Regions from separate parts of the Synechococcus sp. MU1643 genome, predicted to be linked through region 3. Evidence: predicted binding sites of a transcription regulator. Region 3 holds the regulator's gene; each other region holds the start of a gene.
The links. The regulator NtcA, encoded in region 3, controls nitrogen genes in cyanobacteria. The targets are predictions, from matches to a motif close to GTANCNNNNGNTAC.
Positions count from the first base shown of each region.

Region 1 (4,207 bases), on a different contig from region 3:
CTATCCGCAATGAATGCGGTGTTGCCGTCTGCTGAAAGGGTTATTCCAACTGCATATCCAGAGGTGTTGTACGAACCTTTGAGAGATGGACTATTCAGGTCGCTCACATTAATAATATCTAAGCCATCCCCATAATCAGCGACGTATGCAATATTGCCATCCGGCGAGAGAACAATGTCGTAGGCCATATCTGACGTATTGTATGTACTTTTGAGCGATGGACTACCTGGATTACTAATATCAATAATCTGCAGACCGCTGGTCCTGTCAGCAACGAATGCGGTGTTGCCATCAGCCGAGATTGCAACACCTTTGGCATTTCCTGAAGTGTTGTAAGTACCAGTCAGCGATCGGGCGTTTGCGATCGAGCCAGCTCCGTTTGCGGCACCATTCCGATCCCATGCCTTGAAGGTAATCAGGTCACTGATGGTGCCGCTGAAGTTCGTCACTGGAGTGAAGGCCAGCCGGGTGTTGTTATTGGCATAGAGAACCCTCGCTGAACTCGCTGATACAGCACCGACATCACTCCATGAGGTGCCGTTGTTGGTGGAGTAGTAGAGCGTTCCACCATTCAAGTTGGTGCCGATGATGGCAATGGCAGGTGAATCACCATCGCTATCGCTGAAGTTATTGAGGCTTCCGCCTGAATCAATCAGGGCTGAAACAAGGGTGCCGACAGCACCGGATGGAACTCCGGAGTTGATGGTAATGGCGCTGAATTGTGGGCTGGCCGATACTGTGAGCGTTGGCGCAGCGGCTTCCACGGCAATGCTCTGGCCCTTGATGATCAGGGTGTGATGGTCGTTCTGGTTAGTCTCAATGAATGGGATCGCAACACCGCGGATCAACGCCGAAAAGATGGCTCCTTCATCACCGGCGGTGTCGTTGCTGCCATTGAGCCTGCTATCAATTGCATGGCCAAGCTCTTCAAGCAGCACGGCTTCCACGGCTGCCGCTTTGGCTGATGCCAGCCACTCGGCATTGAGATAGATCCGTTCCTCTCCCTTGATATCTGCATGGTTGTAGGCGCCACGCAGCCCGCCCATGGTATGGCCGTCGAGAATCTCGACGCCGATGCCATTGAATGCAACGGGAGCCGAACGGCCAAAAACATGTTGCAGCAGTTCCTGCCAGGCCTGAGGCTTTGATTGCCAATGCTCGAGCCTTTGATCCACAGCGTGCATCGCTGCAGTCAATGCCGTGCGGGACTCGCCCGCCGCGCTTTCTATACCGGTGTGGAGATGAAGCGCAGCCAACAGACCACTAGAGCTTTCGCTTGTTTTACATAGTGCTCAACATCGCTGCTTGTGAATCCCTCGATTTGTCGTCACTTCAGACGAAGAAGCATCTGTTCAGGGCGAGTCTGTTGTCGTGTGATCAACAGCTCTACTGGCTCGTATCGGCTTCCGAGGCGAGGTCGATGCCACGTCGGTGCTGACACTGAGGTAAAAAGAAACTTCTGCCGAATGCAGGGGTTTGGGATCTTCCGATTAAGCCTTGATCACTTGGCGTAGGAAACGCCGCGATAGGTCAGCGCAGGCTTGTCGGATGCGCAAGCCACTTTTTGCTGGTTGTATTTCTGGCCGCGATAGGTCAGGGTCATCTGTGGTTCCTCAGAAATCCAGGTCCCCGTTCCTTGGCCTAGTGATCTGCGCCTCGCAAAAGCGAGGTGAACGTTGTTAGTAGCAGTTGCTACAGCGCATTTATAGGGTGAGCGCCAACCCCTCTGTCGTTCAAGCGGATACAGAGAGCCTTGTTGGCATCAGCACCGCTCAGTGCCCTCACTCCAAAATTTCGCGCACACTTTGGCGCACAAACAATGATATTTAGCCGTTTTGCACTAAAAGAGCGGCCCGTGTGGACCGCTCAGATGCCAGTGCTGGACTGACTTTTTTGAAGAATGGAGCCAAGGAGACTCGAACTCCTGACCCCCTGCATGCCATGCAGGTGCTCTACCAGCTGAGCTATGGCCCCATGTCGACGTGGTGGTTTCAGAACCGCCTTCGTCATGGGATATCTTACACCGCGAGAGCCTTAGACCTGCCTCCAGACGGCAACCAAGCGACCCTGAACCTCCACCTGTTCAGCGGGGAGCTCAATGGGTTGATAAGCGGGGTTGGCAGCTTCAAGAACCACCGTCGCCCCCTGGCGATGAAAGTGCTTGAGCGTGGTGCCGCTGCCGGCCACCAGAGCACTCACCACAGTGCCGTTGCGCAGACGCTGGGGATCCTGAATCGGCTCCATCAACACCACATCACCATCGGCGATGTGGGAGTCGACCATCGAATCTCCATTCACCGTCAGGGCGAACAGGCCACGGGTCTCCAGCACCGGTGCCAGGTCGAGATGCTCCTGAACATCATCAAAAGCCGTCACAAGACCACCCGCCGCAACGGCGCCAAGCACAGGAATCCCAGCGGCACCGACCATGTCTCCTAACAACTGCAGCGTGCGCGCCTGGCCCTCCTGCCAAGTGATCCATCCCTTCTGCTGAAGATGGCGCAACCGGCTCTGGATTGGCGCAGGAGAGCGCAGCCCCATCGCCTGCATCATCTGGCGGATGGAAGGGCTGTGGCGATGCGTGCCGATGTAGTCCACCAGCCAGTCGTAAAGCTCTTGCTGAGCAGTGGTGAGGGGCTCCTGGAGGGCACGGGTCACCGCAAGAAAAAGTTCGGGCAATACGTTTGTACCGTTCCTTCTCCTGCGCCGCAAGCGCAAGCTCAGCTCAAACCAGCTTCCACACCGCAGCGTCGGGAATGCTCGGCGCCATGTTCAAGTCTTTGGGCTCCTTGAACACCACACGCCATTCCGGAACCCGGCAGGAGACGTAGCCGGGATGCTCAATCAGCAGCCCCGGCTGCTCAGTTGTGCTGGCCACCCAGCCCGACATCCAGTGTCCCTCCTCCGAGAGGCCACCTTTGAACCAAACCCAGCAGCGTTCCTTACGCATCGCGATCCTCTTCAGCGGTTTTTGTAGGACTCAAGCTGTTGCGGACAGGCCGCCATCAGATATCCCATCAACTGCCCGGTGATACGGGACTTTTCCTGATCGGACGGTGCGTTGGGGACATCCTCGTAACGCATCGACGTGTCGCGCTCAAAGATGGTTTTGAGCTCAGCATCCTGCAACGCGTAAAAGGCATCCACACCCATTTCACAGATTTTCTCGGCCGTCCATCGGGCAATGGTGCTCTGCTGTTGTTTGTCGGTGGCCTGATCCGCTGACGCTGCCACCGCATGGGCGGTGACGATCAACGGCACCAACCAGCGGTGGATCACCGTCACAGACCACCCATCAACACCGCCAACAGAGCCTGCTGCGCATGCAGGCGGTTTTCCGCCTGATCAAAGATGCGGCTCGCCGCGCCCTCCATCACATCAGCGCTGATCTCCTCACCGCGGTGGGCCGGCAGGCAGTGCAGAACAATCGCATCGGCTGCCGCCTGCTCCATCAGGGCTTGATCCACACAGAATCCAGCAAAAGCCTGCTCCCGCTGAGCCTGTTCTGCCTCCTGGCCCATGGAGGCCCAGACATCGGTATAAACGGCCTGTGCACCCGCCACCGCCTCACGGGGATCGCTCACCACCTCAATCGAGGCACCATGGTGTGCTAGGGATTGGGCCTGCTCAAGCACGCCCGGCAAGGGCTCGAAGCCCTCGGGGCAGCCGATCCGCACATTCACACCCAGCAACGCGCCGCAGAGCATCAGGGAGTGGGCCACGTTGTTGCCGTCGCCCACATAGGCCAGGGTCTGACCAGGAAGGGCGCCATGGGCTTCCTGCATAGTGAGGAAGTCCGCCAGCGCCTGACAGGGATGTTCCAGATCGGTGAGGGCATTGATCACCGGCACCGAGGCCCAGTGGGCGTAGTCCACCAGTTCCTGCTGAGCGAAGGTGCGAATCGCCAGCACATCGCAATAACGGCTGAGAACCAGGGCCGTGTCTTCCAGCGGCTCGCCGCGGCCGAGCTGAGTGACGGAAGGATTGAGATCCACCGTCTGGCCGCCGAGGCGTGCCATGGCCACCTGAAAACTCACACGGGTTCTGGTGGAGGCCTTGCTGAAGATCAGACCAAGCACGCGATTGCCGAGATCGATCCGACGATCGCCGCTCTTCAGTTGTGCAGCCAGATCCAGCAACGCTGCTGTTTCCTCGGCGGAACAATCCGCAGAAGAAAGGAAGTCACGTCCGCACAGCGGAGAGAGGA
Region 1 covers NZ_VTKY01000011.1:32,229-36,435, reverse strand. Annotated here, with positions in the region: partial or broken gene FZX09_RS11555 (hypothetical protein) at 1-1,256, opposite strand, end outside; gene FZX09_RS11550 (DUF4278 domain-containing protein) at 1,502-1,603, opposite strand; tRNA gene FZX09_RS11545 (tRNA-Ala) at 1,902-1,974, opposite strand; gene lexA (transcriptional repressor LexA) at 2,035-2,658, opposite strand; gene FZX09_RS11535 (hypothetical protein) at 2,726-2,950, opposite strand; gene FZX09_RS11530 (hypothetical protein) at 2,962-3,279, opposite strand; gene argF (ornithine carbamoyltransferase) at 3,282-4,207, opposite strand, start outside.
Region 1: the regulator NtcA is predicted to act here: its motif matches at 1,683-1,696, upstream of FZX09_RS11550 (DUF4278 domain-containing protein).

Region 2 (4,207 bases), on a different contig from region 3:
GTTCTTCTCCAGCGATCTGTGCATGCAGCACCACCTGCAGGAGAAGGTCGCCGAGTTCCTCTTTGAGGTGGTGGTCATCGCCATGACGGATGGCATCAGCCACCTCGTGGGCTTCTTCCAGCACGTAGGGCACCAGGGATGCATGGGTCTGTTCCAGATCCCAGGGGCACCCCGTTGTTGGATCCCTGAGTTGTGCCACAACATCGATCAAACGTTCTATGGCATCAGACGGAGCGTTGGCCATGCAGGGTCAACAACTGGAGCAATGCTCACCTTCTCACCGCTGTCGTTTTTTCGACCATTCCTGGGGCCAGGGGTCGCCATCGAGGACCAGATGGATCCATGCGCTGCCCTCTAAGCCCACCAGCAGAGCAATCAACTCCTGCGGGTGCTGATGCATCAGTTGCTGCAGCACCGCCAGGAGCATCGCTGGCGACAGCGTCGGAACCGCGAGGGTGACAATCAAGCACCAGGTGAGCAGTACCGCCAGGCGCGCGGTCGTTCCCAGCACGGGGCCATGGGACCAGAGCGAGCGATGGGGAATTAGGAGGCGATAGGGCAACCAGAGAAAGCCGAGGGCTCCCCATCGCCGCAGCGCATTGGAGCGTGTGTCGAGATCGGGGGAAAGCCACAGACCACCGGCCCAACAGCTGGCTGCGGCGACCAATCCTGCCGCCCATCCCAGCACCAATCCAAGTGCGATGCCGAGCGGCAGGCTCAGAATCCAGATGCTTTGGTCGTGGCGGCGACCCGTTGCCAAGTTTTTAAAGCTTCCGTGCCCCCCAACCTGACTCGTTAGGGCAGAATCTGACCAGTGGGGCGATTAGCTCAGCGGTAGAGCACCTCCCTTACAAGGAGATTGTCACTGGTTCGATCCCAGTATCGCCCATTCTTCCAAAGCAACCACCAGCATTGGCTTTCTGCTCTGAGCAGGGAGGCCACTTTTCTTGATTTTCATCTAGGTGTGCTCCAAAACGTGCTCCAAATAGTCCTATCGTTGAGTAGCCCCAAAAGTTCGCTTTACCAGCGGCTTTCACGAGTTGATCGGTTATGCCGCGAGCTACCGCAACAGAGATACTGGAGAGAGTCGAACACCTCTAGGGAATGATCCTGGAGGGGCAGCCCAACACCTCTTGTCTCACTTTTGCGAGACAAGCGTGGGGGGTCTCCAGAGCGCAGGGCTACCGGCTTCTGAAGAAGGCATGGGCGCAGATCAAGGACGACATCGAAGGTCCAGACCTCGACCGGCAGTAGATGCTGGCCTGGTGCGTTCAGACCTTGCTGGAGACGGCTGGCCAGGCCAAAGCGCAACGAAACCCAGGGGCGGTGGTGGCTGCCATCCGCCAGCCCGATTGGATGTGCGGGCTGGGTATTAATTCTCAACGCAGGTACAGCGCCCACAGACGCCCCCACTGAGTTTTTGCATTATTTTCAAGCAGGATTTGCGGCTTCTCCAGTTTTGCTCGGCTGGAGAAATCAGATCAGGCCGGTAATGCACGACCCGCCTTTTTTATGGGCTGTGAGTCGTACTTGGAATTGCCAAGTGAGGCCCCCAGATCCACTGGAGCTAGCCAGCTTTGGAGCCCAGCCCATCACCCTCTGGCTACGTCGACGGGATGTCCCGCCTGTGGCATGGGGTTACTCAACACGCAACGTGATCGACATTTGAGTGCAAATGTCTTCCTCTACACCGCAATTCTTGTCCAATATCGCGATATTGATCCCACGTGGCTGGGTCAGGCAGACCACTACGCGAGAACCACATATCAAGCCAGTTCAATGAGCCGAAGAGGAATCCACCCTCTGCTGATGGGTTTGGACAAACCGAAGCCCAAACCACATTCCAAAAAACAGACAGATCTGAGTGGTTACGAGTCAGCCCAGAGAAAACGGTTTCTGCGGGCGGAAATAGAAGAGGAAAAGTTGGCTGCGGCAGCGGGGCGCCGACATCTCCTCAAGCTGGAACGGCAAGTGGCATGATCGACGTCTGATGGCTTTTGGACACGGGCTGGAGGCGCTGCCCGCCGCCTATCCGCTAATGCCATTAAGGGCAGAAGTATCCGCCCCATCCACATGATTTAGTTGGAGTAGCTCACCCCCCGGTATGTGAGAGCGGTGACAGCGCGAGAGGTATTGCTCATTGATGCCTGGTAAGCCTTGCCCATGTATTTGAGCTGAACAACTGATTTCTCCTTTGTCTCATTGCTTTTGGTGTACTTGTTGCCGAGAAAACAGAGTTCCATTGAGGGGAATGCGGAAGAGATTAGATTTCAGCCAAAGAGCCCTATGCGAACAATGTTCCAACGGATACTTAATGATTTAGTGATAGTTTGTTGTTGACTAGCTGATACATTTAAGTGCCTGAGTGTGTCGTTATGAACGTTTTTTCTAACAGCCCTGCTTGTTTATCTCGATTCATAGATGAAGTGAAGTGACTATTGCTGTTGCTGCATCTGCTGCTGCCTCAGCGATTGAGGCTTGTGTGACGATGCGGAAGACGGGCTGGAGCCCCCCCGTTGTCTGCTGACTTGTCGTAACGAGCCTTGAGGCAGCTGTTGTGCTGAGTTTCGAAGCGCAAAGAAAGGTAAAACTGGTAGCGACCGTCGCAGACAAGGTCACCCCTTGAGAAATGAGAATCTTTTGCGCCTTCAAGCTGTCGTTATGACTGAAGCGCTGAAACTCCCTTACTCGGTTCAAGGGCGCGGAACCGTTGAGTCCATTGGCAATCACTTTTATCGGGTTTGTGGTCCTGCGGGCTGCACTGTTGTGATGGGTCTTTCCAATGCTCTGTATTTGAGCCGGAATGTTCCTGAATCAGCTTCCCCAGCCGACCGTTAACTACCTTCAGGTGGTTGCTGACTAGAGGCTCAGAGGAGGCCAGGCGTTTTTGATGTAGGAGCTTGTGTGCTGTGCCAGCTGCGATGGAACGCCACGGCTTGCGCTCGGTGCTTAGCTCGTTTTGAACACCCAAAAAAAAGCCCCCTGGTGGGGGAGCTGATACGTCCGAGTCCACATGCTGAGGACGGCGGGCGGTTGTGGATCAACAGGTCAGTGAGTCCTCACTGGCTTGACATAAGTAACCGTCGCAATGGGGTTGCGACTTTCACTTGGGTCACGTCACACGGCTGCCTTTGCTGGCCGCGGCTGGACAGGCGATGCAGCAGAAGAACCCTGGCACGGTGGTGAGTGCCATCCGCCAGCTCGACACATGACCGGCACCGGATACAACTCCCACCGCGGTTACGGCATCAACAGGCGCAAATGCTGAACAAGCTCCTCATTCGATCGATGACTCAGCACGCAAAAGCCCCGACTACGTCGGGGCTTTTGCTGACCTTGGACGGGTAATTAGTTATAGATCCAATCAGCACAAGTATGTGTAGATCGATTCAAAAGATACTTTTCGAAGTAGCCAAGGGGCCATCTCCTCTTTCGCTAGCCCAGCGAAACAGGAGAGTGCATTGGCCCGTCGATCCCGTCCAAGGACGACATAGGAATCTTGACCGATGGTATTCATATTGGATGTGATAAATATTTTCAATTGATGTGGCATGCAGCACAAATTATCCTCGCTTATGAAGCCTTTAGGGTCGACTTAGCCGAAGATTCCAAGAAATTGCTGGATGCAGTGCGTTTTCTTGCTTATGGCCCATATTTTACTCAAATTAACCAATTTCCTCACATTTTTAAGTTAATTTTGGATGAACTCAATTTTATCAATGTTTAGATTATTTTTAGTGCTTTGTTGAAGGTGGTTGAACCTAATTGGGATTATTTCGTCCATGCACCTTTGGAAGAGGGTATAGTGCGCTTTGAAGCCAAAACTGAGCGTGCGCTTTACGCAAAGGTTGTCGCCTCTGAAGCGAACTGGATGGAATCTCAAAGTTGTGAGCGTCTCATCATTTATTTGAGAGCAAGGCAAGATTTGGAGTCTTTTCGAGAAGGATTTAAAGCCAAGGAAATTTAATTCTATAAGTCTAGATATAGTTAATGCATGAGTTTTCGCATGCAAAACTACTAATGCGCATAATTCGCCCTTTTATTTTTTGGTGATTCGCAGGCAGTTTATTGATGCCCTATGACGCAAGTGATTGGCTTTTCCCATGTGAGCAAGATGCCCTTGTTTATTGTCTAACAGCGTACAATATCTTTTGTTTCAAGGCAGGGTAGAGTTCGATATAGTGATCTTTATTTTATAAATTAATGT
Region 2 covers NZ_VTKY01000002.1:187,692-191,898, forward strand. Annotated here, with positions in the region: gene mazG (nucleoside triphosphate pyrophosphohydrolase) at 1-244, opposite strand, end outside; gene FZX09_RS05165 (metal-binding protein) at 278-760, opposite strand; tRNA gene FZX09_RS05170 (tRNA-Val) at 818-889, shown strand; gene FZX09_RS05175 (hypothetical protein) at 1,633-1,980, shown strand; gene FZX09_RS12030 (DUF4278 domain-containing protein) at 2,079-2,243, opposite strand; gene FZX09_RS11910 (hypothetical protein) at 3,113-3,235, opposite strand; gene FZX09_RS05185 (hypothetical protein) at 3,500-3,727, shown strand; gene FZX09_RS05190 (hypothetical protein) at 3,746-3,967, shown strand.
Region 2: the regulator NtcA is predicted to act here: its motif matches at 2,298-2,311, upstream of FZX09_RS12030 (DUF4278 domain-containing protein).

Region 3 (4,207 bases):
AGAGCTTTGATTGTGCTGGAACCTGGATCAACGGCTTTCGCTATGACCTGGAGCCGGTCGACTGATGCCGGCTCTCCCGGCGACAACGGCCCATTTGCGGGTGCTCCGCCAGTGTTTTCAGGCCAAGTGCGTGGAGGGTGAAGTCTCAGCTGGAGGCTTCGAGTGGCAGTTCTCCTGGGCCTTTGACCGCGGCGAATTGATGGTGGAGCCGTCCTTGGGACGAGCCCTTATCGAGGATGCCCTTCGGCGCTTTTTGGTGCGTTCTGATTACAGGCTGGAACCGGGGGGTGACTACACCTTCATGGTTAGGGCCAGGTTCTGAGTGAGAAAGTGGGAGCAGGCTCCGGCCATTTCAGGCGGCACTGCAGGTGCTCCTCGAGCATGACCAAAGCGGCCACAGCATCCAGATCCACCGGCGGAATGCGCAGCCCTCCCGGCAGCATCCGTCGCCAACCTCGAGCCGGCCATAAGGTCCAGTAACGCTGTCTTGCCCTCAGCGTTGTTCCATGTTCAGAAATCACGGTGAGATGGCCCAGCCGTTCCAGTCGCTTGATCCAGGCTCGGCTGCCTGTGCCGTCACCGATCAGGATGCGGTCGAGAGCTTGGTCGTGATTCCACTGCTCCAGCCAGGGTTCCACAGCGTCCGGGGCCAGCACATGCCCTTCGCGTACAAGGCCGAGCTGAAGATCAGCCAGCACGAGACCACATTTGCAGCGGCCTGGATCGAGAACGGCCACCCGTTTCATGGGGATGCCTGAATTGTGACGACGACAGGATCGGCGCTGTTGCTGACCCCTGCAGAAATCACTTCCAAGCCCATGGATTGGCTGGGTCCTTCCATAAGGTTCTGGGCCAGTCGGGAGAGGGCTGATCCATCGAACCGAAGGCCCTCGCTCAGCGATCCCCGTCGCTGCACCTCGGCATAGGCCGAGGCCAAGAGAAGGTTCAGCCGTGTGCGAATGACCTCTGGTGTGCGTTCATTCGGTTGCAGTGTGGTGGTGGCCAGCACGTCTCCGCGTTGGGCCACTGGCCGGTTGGGACGCACCTCGGGGAAGGCGTAAACCGCTGTTTCACCCCGCAGCACATTGGTGGCGGAGCGCAGCGAGATCACCCAGGTTTCCGGTTTGCGGATGATGCTTTGTAGGCGTTCCACATCGCTGCGCGGAACGCGGATCAACTGGCGTTCGGGGGCTTCGCCAGGTCGCACTTTCCCGTAGGCGTTGAGATTGGCCTCCTGCAAAAGCCTGTCTACAGCCTGTTTTGCCTGGTCCGGGGCATCGAGTCGAACCGTTGCTCTCGCCAAGGTCTGTCCGCTGCTGATCACCACCGATCCACGCCTCAGGGCGACCAGATTGCGTTCCAGTTCCTTGAGTTCCTGCTCACCGGCACGGATGCGGCTGCGAACGCTGTTGAGTTCGGCTTCTGTGCGCTGGATGTCCGCATCGCGGGTGGCGATGTCTTGGCTGAGGCGTTCACGTTCAGCTTCGAGTTGGGCCCGCTCTTTCTGGAGAGGAGCCAGTTCAAGGCGCAGGGTGTTGGCCCGTTGCTGCGCTTGCTTGAGTTCTGCGGCGATTCGCTTGGTTTCCGTTTGGGTCTTGTCCCGTTCCCGCTCGGCTGCCTCCAGCTGTTGCCGGCTGTCCTGGAGTTTCTCCTGCAGGGCATCCAGTTCAAAAAGGCCCACCCGCAACTGCCGGCTCACCAGCAGCATCAGGCCAAGCGAGAGTGCGCTGATCAGGCTGCCAGTCAGCACCGTAATTAAAACTGCGGTGCGCCTTGGGCGCATCTTGAACAAACTCAGTCGCGCTCTGCCGACGCGGCTGCCCAACCGGTCGCCCAGTGTCGACAGCACGCCCCCGAGCACAAGCAGAACCAGGATCAGTGCCCAACCGCTCATGGCTGCAACCGTCGGGCGATGGCCGGACTAGCTGAAACGTTTTGCCAGTGCGATTGGATCCAGAACGGTGATTTTCTTGCGGTCAATCTGAACCAGACCGGATTGACGCAAGTCTCCCAGCAGACGTGTGATTGTGACGCGTGTTGAGCCAATTGCTTCGGCAATGGCTTGATGAGATAGACGCAGGTCGATGGTGATGCCCAGCTCATCCGCTACTCCGAAATCCCTGCATAGCACAAGCAAGAAGCTCACCAGCCGGGACGACATGTCCCTGTGGGTCAGGGTTTCAATCATCGTTTCGGTCTGCAGAATTCGGCTGGAAAGACCCTGCAGCAAGCGCAGCCCAACGCTGGTGTCGGCTTCAATGGCGGCCTTCACGGAGGTCGCCGGCGCCGTCACCATTTCAACCCGAGTGAAGGCCACAGCATGGTAAAAACGATCGGATCTTTGTCCGGTCAGCAGCGACAGCACTCCGAATAGGCTGTTTTCGCGAAGCAAGGCCACGGTGATTTCTTCCCCCGATTCGTAGACGCGGGATAGACGCACGGCTCCCCGGCGGATCAGATACACCCGTTCTGCGGGATCTCCGGGGAAGAAGATAGTCTTGTTGCGGTCCACTAGTTCACTGCTGGCGCCATCGAGATCCCGGATGATCTCCAGGAGAGAACGGTTGGCAGGTTCTGCCCTGGTAGTTGGAGCCACCATCTGTGGGGCGTATCGGCTGAAACCTCGGCTACCTGTCATGACAACCACCTGATGAAGCGAAGCTACGAAGCTGGCGGTGGCCGCCATGTAGCGGTTATTACGTAACGCTGCTGTGATCGTTGAAGGCCTGACGTTGCGCCTGCATCAGGGACGATAATCCCGGCTCGGCTAAATCCAGCAGCTCATTGAGTTGGCTGCGGCTGAAGGGCGCTCCCTCAGCAGTTCCTTGGATTTCCAACAGACGTCCATCGCCGGCCTGCACAACATTCAGGTCCACCTCAGCTCGGCTGTCTTCGCTGTAGTCCAGATCCAGTAAGGACTGGCCACCCACCAAGCCGACGGACACGGCCGCCACCTGGTCGACCAGGGGTGATTGCTCCAGGACTCCTTGTTCCACCAGTGATCGGCAGGCCTGCTCCAGGGCGAGCCAAGCCCCGGTGATCGAGGCCGTCCGGGTGCCGGCGTCCGCTTGGATTACGTCGCAGTCGATCAGCAAGGTGCGTTCACCAAGGCGCTCCATATCGATCACGGCGCGCAGGCTCCGGCCGATCAATCGCTGAATCTCCTGGGTGCGACCCGAGAGTTTCATCAGCTCCCGTGATTGCCGTTGTGGGGTGGATCCGGGCAGCAGCCGGTATTCGGCGCTGAGCCATCCCAACCCTTCTCCCTTGCGCCAGCGGGGAACCTTGTCCTCCAAGCAGACGCTGCAGAGCACAGCGGTTCGGCCGGTGTGAACCACAAGGGAGCTCAAGGCAAACCCCATGGGATTCCAGGTCACCGAGAACGGTCGCAACTGCTGCGGGCGACGGCCATCAGCGCGGTGTTCAGGGGAGTGGCTCATCGGTGGTGTGCAGTTCGTCAAGCCTCGCAGGCGGTTGGTTCTCGTCCTGTCCAAACACCATGGGTGGTGTTAATCCTCTTGTTGAATGTGATCTCGCCGCTAGATTCAAGGTCTCGCCGGGGTCGCCCGGACAGATGCTGACGTGATGACCACAAGCCTCGCTGACCCCCAAGCCTTCCAGAACTCCCTGGAGCGGGATCAGCAGGCTTTGCAGCGGGCGGGCCTAAGGCCCTTGCCTCCTCTCTCTGATCCGCCACCCCTACATCTGGTGGCTCCAGAAGGGCAGCTGCAAGTGCATACAGCGCCCTACCGAGGCAGCTTCGCCAATGTTCTGAGTCAAGCCATGCGAGCTGCCGGCTTGGGTAGTCGTGTTCTGATCAGTCAGTTCCTCAAAGGGGGCGTTCATCAGGGACCGGCCGGACGAGTTAAGCTCTGTGGAAGGCTTGTCTGGCTGCGGCCTGAAGTGCCTCTCTGCCTTTCCTCGCCTGGCTATCCCGGTGGCGCGGAGGCTGTGGCTAACGTTTGGTGCATCTGCCGCCAGCATCTGATCCAGGGAGATCTCGACCAGCTGGTCTTGGATGAAATTGGCCTTGCAGTGGCCTTCGGATACCTTGATGAAGCGGACGTCATTTCAGCCCTTGAGCAGCGGCCCGCTTCGATGGATGTGATCATCACTGGACCTGCAATCCCCTCCGCTGTGGTGGAGATGGCAGATCAAGTCACGGAGTTGCGCCGAGGTTTCTGATGCTCAAGTGCGATCGCTGGAT
Region 3 covers NZ_VTKY01000006.1:30,632-34,838, reverse strand. Annotated here, with positions in the region: gene pth (aminoacyl-tRNA hydrolase) at 1-65, shown strand, start outside; gene FZX09_RS09630 (DUF3146 family protein) at 65-322, shown strand; gene FZX09_RS09625 (resolvase) at 306-746, opposite strand; gene FZX09_RS09620 (DUF3084 domain-containing protein) at 743-1,894, opposite strand; gene ntcA (global nitrogen regulator NtcA) at 1,922-2,638, opposite strand; gene rph (ribonuclease PH) at 2,697-3,440, opposite strand; gene FZX09_RS09605 (cob(I)yrinic acid a,c-diamide adenosyltransferase) at 3,586-4,185, shown strand; gene dcd (dCTP deaminase) at 4,185-4,207, shown strand, end outside.

Region 4 (4,207 bases), on a different contig from region 3:
GTTTGTCGACGCGGGTTCTCGCCTGAGGATGTGCAGGGCCGTGAGTTGCTGGCCCATTGGATGAAGCAGCTCGGCATGCAGGTGCGTGTCGATGCTGCTGGCAACTTGATCGGACGCCTTGAAGGCCTTGATCCCGATTGTCCTGCTTTGGCCACCGGGTCTCACCTCGACACGGTTCCCACCGGAGGACGTTTTGATGGGGCCCTGGGAGTCTTGGCCGGTCTGGAAGCCTGCCGCGCTCTTCAAGACCAGGGCCTGCGCCTGCGACATGGCATCGAGTTGATCGCCTTTGCCGACGAGGAGTCGACCATGGTGGGCTGCAAGGGTTTGACGGGCACGGCCTCCGATGACCCGGAGAGTTTTGCTACCAGCAATGGCCAGCCGATTCAGGACAATCTGGCGCGCATCGGCGGGCATTGGCCCTCTTTGGCCTCGGCCCGACGCTCCGATGAGGCCTATGCCGCCTTTCTGGAATTGCATGTTGAGCAGGGCGGTGTTCTCGAGCAACGCGGTGATGCCATTGGTGTTGTGGAGGGTGTTGTCGGTCAGCGTCGGTTCAGCATCAAGGTGCAGGGCCAGGCCAACCACGCCGGCACGACACCGATGGGGCTGCGACAGGACGCCCTCGTGGCGGCCTCGCGTCTTGTTCTTGCCGTTGAGGCCATGGCCTCCAGTCATCCCGGAGATCCGGTGGCGACGGTGGGTCGACTGGAGGTTTGGCCTAATGCAGCCAATGTTGTCCCTGGTGCTGTCGCCCTGACGGTTGACCTAAGGGACGTTGATCCGACCGTTCTTGATCAGTTGGTGGAGGAGTTGATGCAGCAGGTGGAACGCATCGGTGCTGAAACAGGCTGTCCGATTGCGGTGGATCCCCAGTTCAGCACTGATCCCACCCCTGCTGATGCTGTGGTGATGGCCACGATCACTGAGGTCGCAGCCGATCTCGGCCTGTCCCACAGTCATCTCCCCAGCAGAGCCAGCCACGATGCCCAGGAGGTCGGCCGTCGTTGGCCGATGGGCATGATTTTTGTGCCCAGCAAGGGGGGCTTGAGTCATTCCGCTGCAGAGTTCACCAGCGATGAGCAGTGCTTTGCAGGTACCTCGGTGCTGATGGAAACGTTGCTGCGGCTCGACCGTCAGCTGCCGTGACCTTTTCAATCCTGGCCCGTGATCCCAACAACGGTCGTTTTGGCGTGGGTGTGGCCACCTGTCATATGGCCGTTGGATCCACCGTCCCCCATATCCGCGCGGGGGTTGGTGCTGTCGCTACACAGGCCCACACCAATCCGTATTTGGGGATTTGTGGCCTGGAGCGTCTGGAGCAGAGTTCGGATGCTGAGAGCGTTCTGGCCAGCCTTCTTGCGGATGATCAGCATCGTGATCGGCGTCAGTTTCACCTTATTGACCTGGACGGTCGCACGGCCTGTTGGACGGGGCAGGATTGCGGCTCTTGGGCAGGGCATCGCCATCAGCGTGACCTCTCCGTTGCTGGCAATTGCTTGGCGGATGAGGCCGTGTTGGCGGCTATGCAGCAGGCCTTCCTCACCAGCGACCCCAGCTTGAAACTGGGCCGTCGCCTGATGATGGCTCTTCAAGCTGGGGAAGCGGCTGGTGGTGATCACCGTTCCAACCTCTGCACCTCAGCGGCTGTGCAGGTGAGCGGCGAAGCTGCCTTCCCGCTGTTGGATCTGCGCGTTGATTTTCACGAGCGCGCCGTGGAGCAGTTGATGGAGGTGTACGAGCGCAGTCAGGATCTTTGGGCCCAGCAGTGGAGGGATGAACTGTCTGAATTGCCTATGCTCAACCGCTTGGTGGCTTGAGCATTCACTTTTGTCTGTCTCATTAAAAATCCCTGCACATGGGAATGTGCAGGGATTTTTTGAATTCAAGTGAATTCAGCTGGGGACGGATGCTTCCCACTCCACATTCAATCCAGCTTCGCGTGCATCACTGATCAGATCGTCGATGCAATCCATGCCGAAGGCGGCTTGTCCAGATAGCAGGGCATCCCAGTCTTGAGCTGGAAAGTGAGTTTGCAGCCAGAACACGCCATGCACGCTGGAGGGATTCACCTGCACGAGACCTTGGTCGAGGCGAGTAGTGATGAGGTCCAACGTCGTTGCTGAAGCTGGGTCTATTACGCCTCAATCCGTGCAAGAGGAATGTTCGAGTTGCTACAGATTGAGTATTTGCTCTAGCGCGTATAGCCCACCCCGCGGTATACGAGCTGCACCGGAGTGCGGTGGATGGTGATTTGACGGGCTTGGTACACGTTGCGGCGGTAGACCAGCTGCACACCGGGCTTGCCCTGAGTGGCGTTGTTTTGCTGGTACTGATGGCCGCGGTAGAGAAGGGTGGTCATTGAGATGGTCCTCGAAGCAAGCTCAGGTCCCCGTTCCATGGCCTGAGGCGAACTGCGCTTCGCGCGATGCGAAGTGAACGATCGGTAGCTGTTGCTACGGAAATATTGAAGCTCCTACGAATTCCGAAGTGGTGTTCAGGTTGATACCTCTTCAGAAAAGTTTTTGGTTTTGTTTATTTTTGTCCGTAGGAATTAGCGGGCTTTGCTTGTCTCAATCAGCTGATCGAGCGCAGCATTGAAGAAGTCTCGGCCTTGTATCTGGAGCGTGGCGCCCAGCCTGCGCCAGTCCTGGCTCAGGCGAACGGGTCCTTCAGGTCCAAGGGCACTCACCACGTAGTCGTGGTCGTTGGCGATCCAGCGCTCAAGCGCATCACCGTCGACCTCGAGGTGGCATTGCAGGCCAATGGCGTGGGCTCCGATGCGAAACACCTGTTCCGCACAGTGCAGCGAAGAACCCAGCAGGATTGCATCAGCCGGCAGTTGGATGCGATCGCCATGCCAATGCAGCACCAAGCTGCTGCTTGATTGTCCATTGAGTAGAGCCGCGTCGCTTGGATCTGCGACCCAGTGGATTGCGCCGAGGCCCAGTTCCTTCAGCTGCTGTGGTGGTGCTCCCACCTGCAGGGGTTGCACGGATCCGCCTGCGGCGACGGCCAACAGCTGTGCCCCCAGGCAGATGCCCAGCACCGGTCGGCGTTGCTGGTGCCATGCCGTAAGCCAGTCCAGTTCCTGCCGCAACCAGTCCATGCCTGGTTGGTTGCGATCGTTCACGCTCATCGGGCCGCCGAGCACAAGCGCGATGCTGTTCTTACTCGCCATGGGATCCGGCAGCGGGTCACCACGTTCGGGCCTCAGGATCTCGAGTGTCAGGTCCCGTTGCCGCGCCAGTTCTCCCACCAGTCCGGCGTCTTCGTGGTCAACGTGTTGGACCACTAACAGCGTGGGGCTCAAAGCAGCAGATAGCGCTGGGCGAGGGGCAGCACTTCAGCGGGCTCGCAGGTCAGCAGTTCGCCGTCGGCAAACACCTCATAGGTCTGCGGGTCCACGCTCACCTTGGGGAGGGCTGAATTCAGCTTGAGGGCGCTCTTGCCGACGCTGCGGGTTTCTTTCACCGCCATGCAGGTGCGTTCCAGCCCTAGCTGGCGTTGGATGTCTGCATCCATTGCCGCTCCGCTCACGAAGGTGAGACAACTGGGGGCGAGGGCTTTGCCGAAGGCTCCAAACATCGGTCGGCCGTGCACGGGGCCGGGGGTGGGAATCGAGGCGTTGGCGTCGCCCATCTGGGCCCAGACGATTGAACCGCCCTTCACCACCAGTTCCGGGCGAATGCCGAAGAAGCCCGGCTTCCACAGCACGAGATCGGCGAGCTTGCCGGTTTCGATCGACCCCACTTCGGAGCTGATGCCGTGGGCCAACGCTGGGTTGATCGTCACCTTGGCGATATAGCGCTTCAGCCGGTGGTTGTCGTTGCGAGCGGAGTCTTCTGGCAGGGCACCACGCTGCACCTTCATTTTGTGGGCGGTCTGGAAGGTGCGAGTGATCACCTCGCCCACGCGGCCCATGGCCTGGGAGTCGCTGGCGATGATCGAGAAGGCGCCCAAGTCGTGAAGGATGTCTTCTGCGGCGATCGTTTCTCGCCGGATCCGTGATTCAGCGAAGGCCACGTCCTCGGGGATCTTCGGGTCGAGGTGGTGGCACACCATCAGCATGTCGAGGTGCTCCTCGAGCGTGTTGCGGGTGTAAGGCCGGGTGGGGTTGGTGCTACTCGGCAGCACGTTGGCCTCGCCGCAGATCTTGATGATGTCCGGGGCATGGCCGCCGCCGGCGCCTTCGGTGTGGAAGGTG
Region 4 covers NZ_VTKY01000002.1:155,123-159,329, forward strand. Annotated here, with positions in the region: gene FZX09_RS04980 (Zn-dependent hydrolase) at 1-1,149, shown strand, start outside; gene FZX09_RS04985 (DUF1028 domain-containing protein) at 1,146-1,820, shown strand; gene FZX09_RS04990 (hypothetical protein) at 1,896-2,114, opposite strand; gene FZX09_RS04995 (DUF4278 domain-containing protein) at 2,195-2,362, opposite strand; gene FZX09_RS05000 (type 1 glutamine amidotransferase) at 2,555-3,313, opposite strand; gene ureC (urease subunit alpha) at 3,310-4,207, opposite strand, start outside.
Region 4: the regulator NtcA is predicted to act here: its motif matches at 2,447-2,460, upstream of FZX09_RS04995 (DUF4278 domain-containing protein).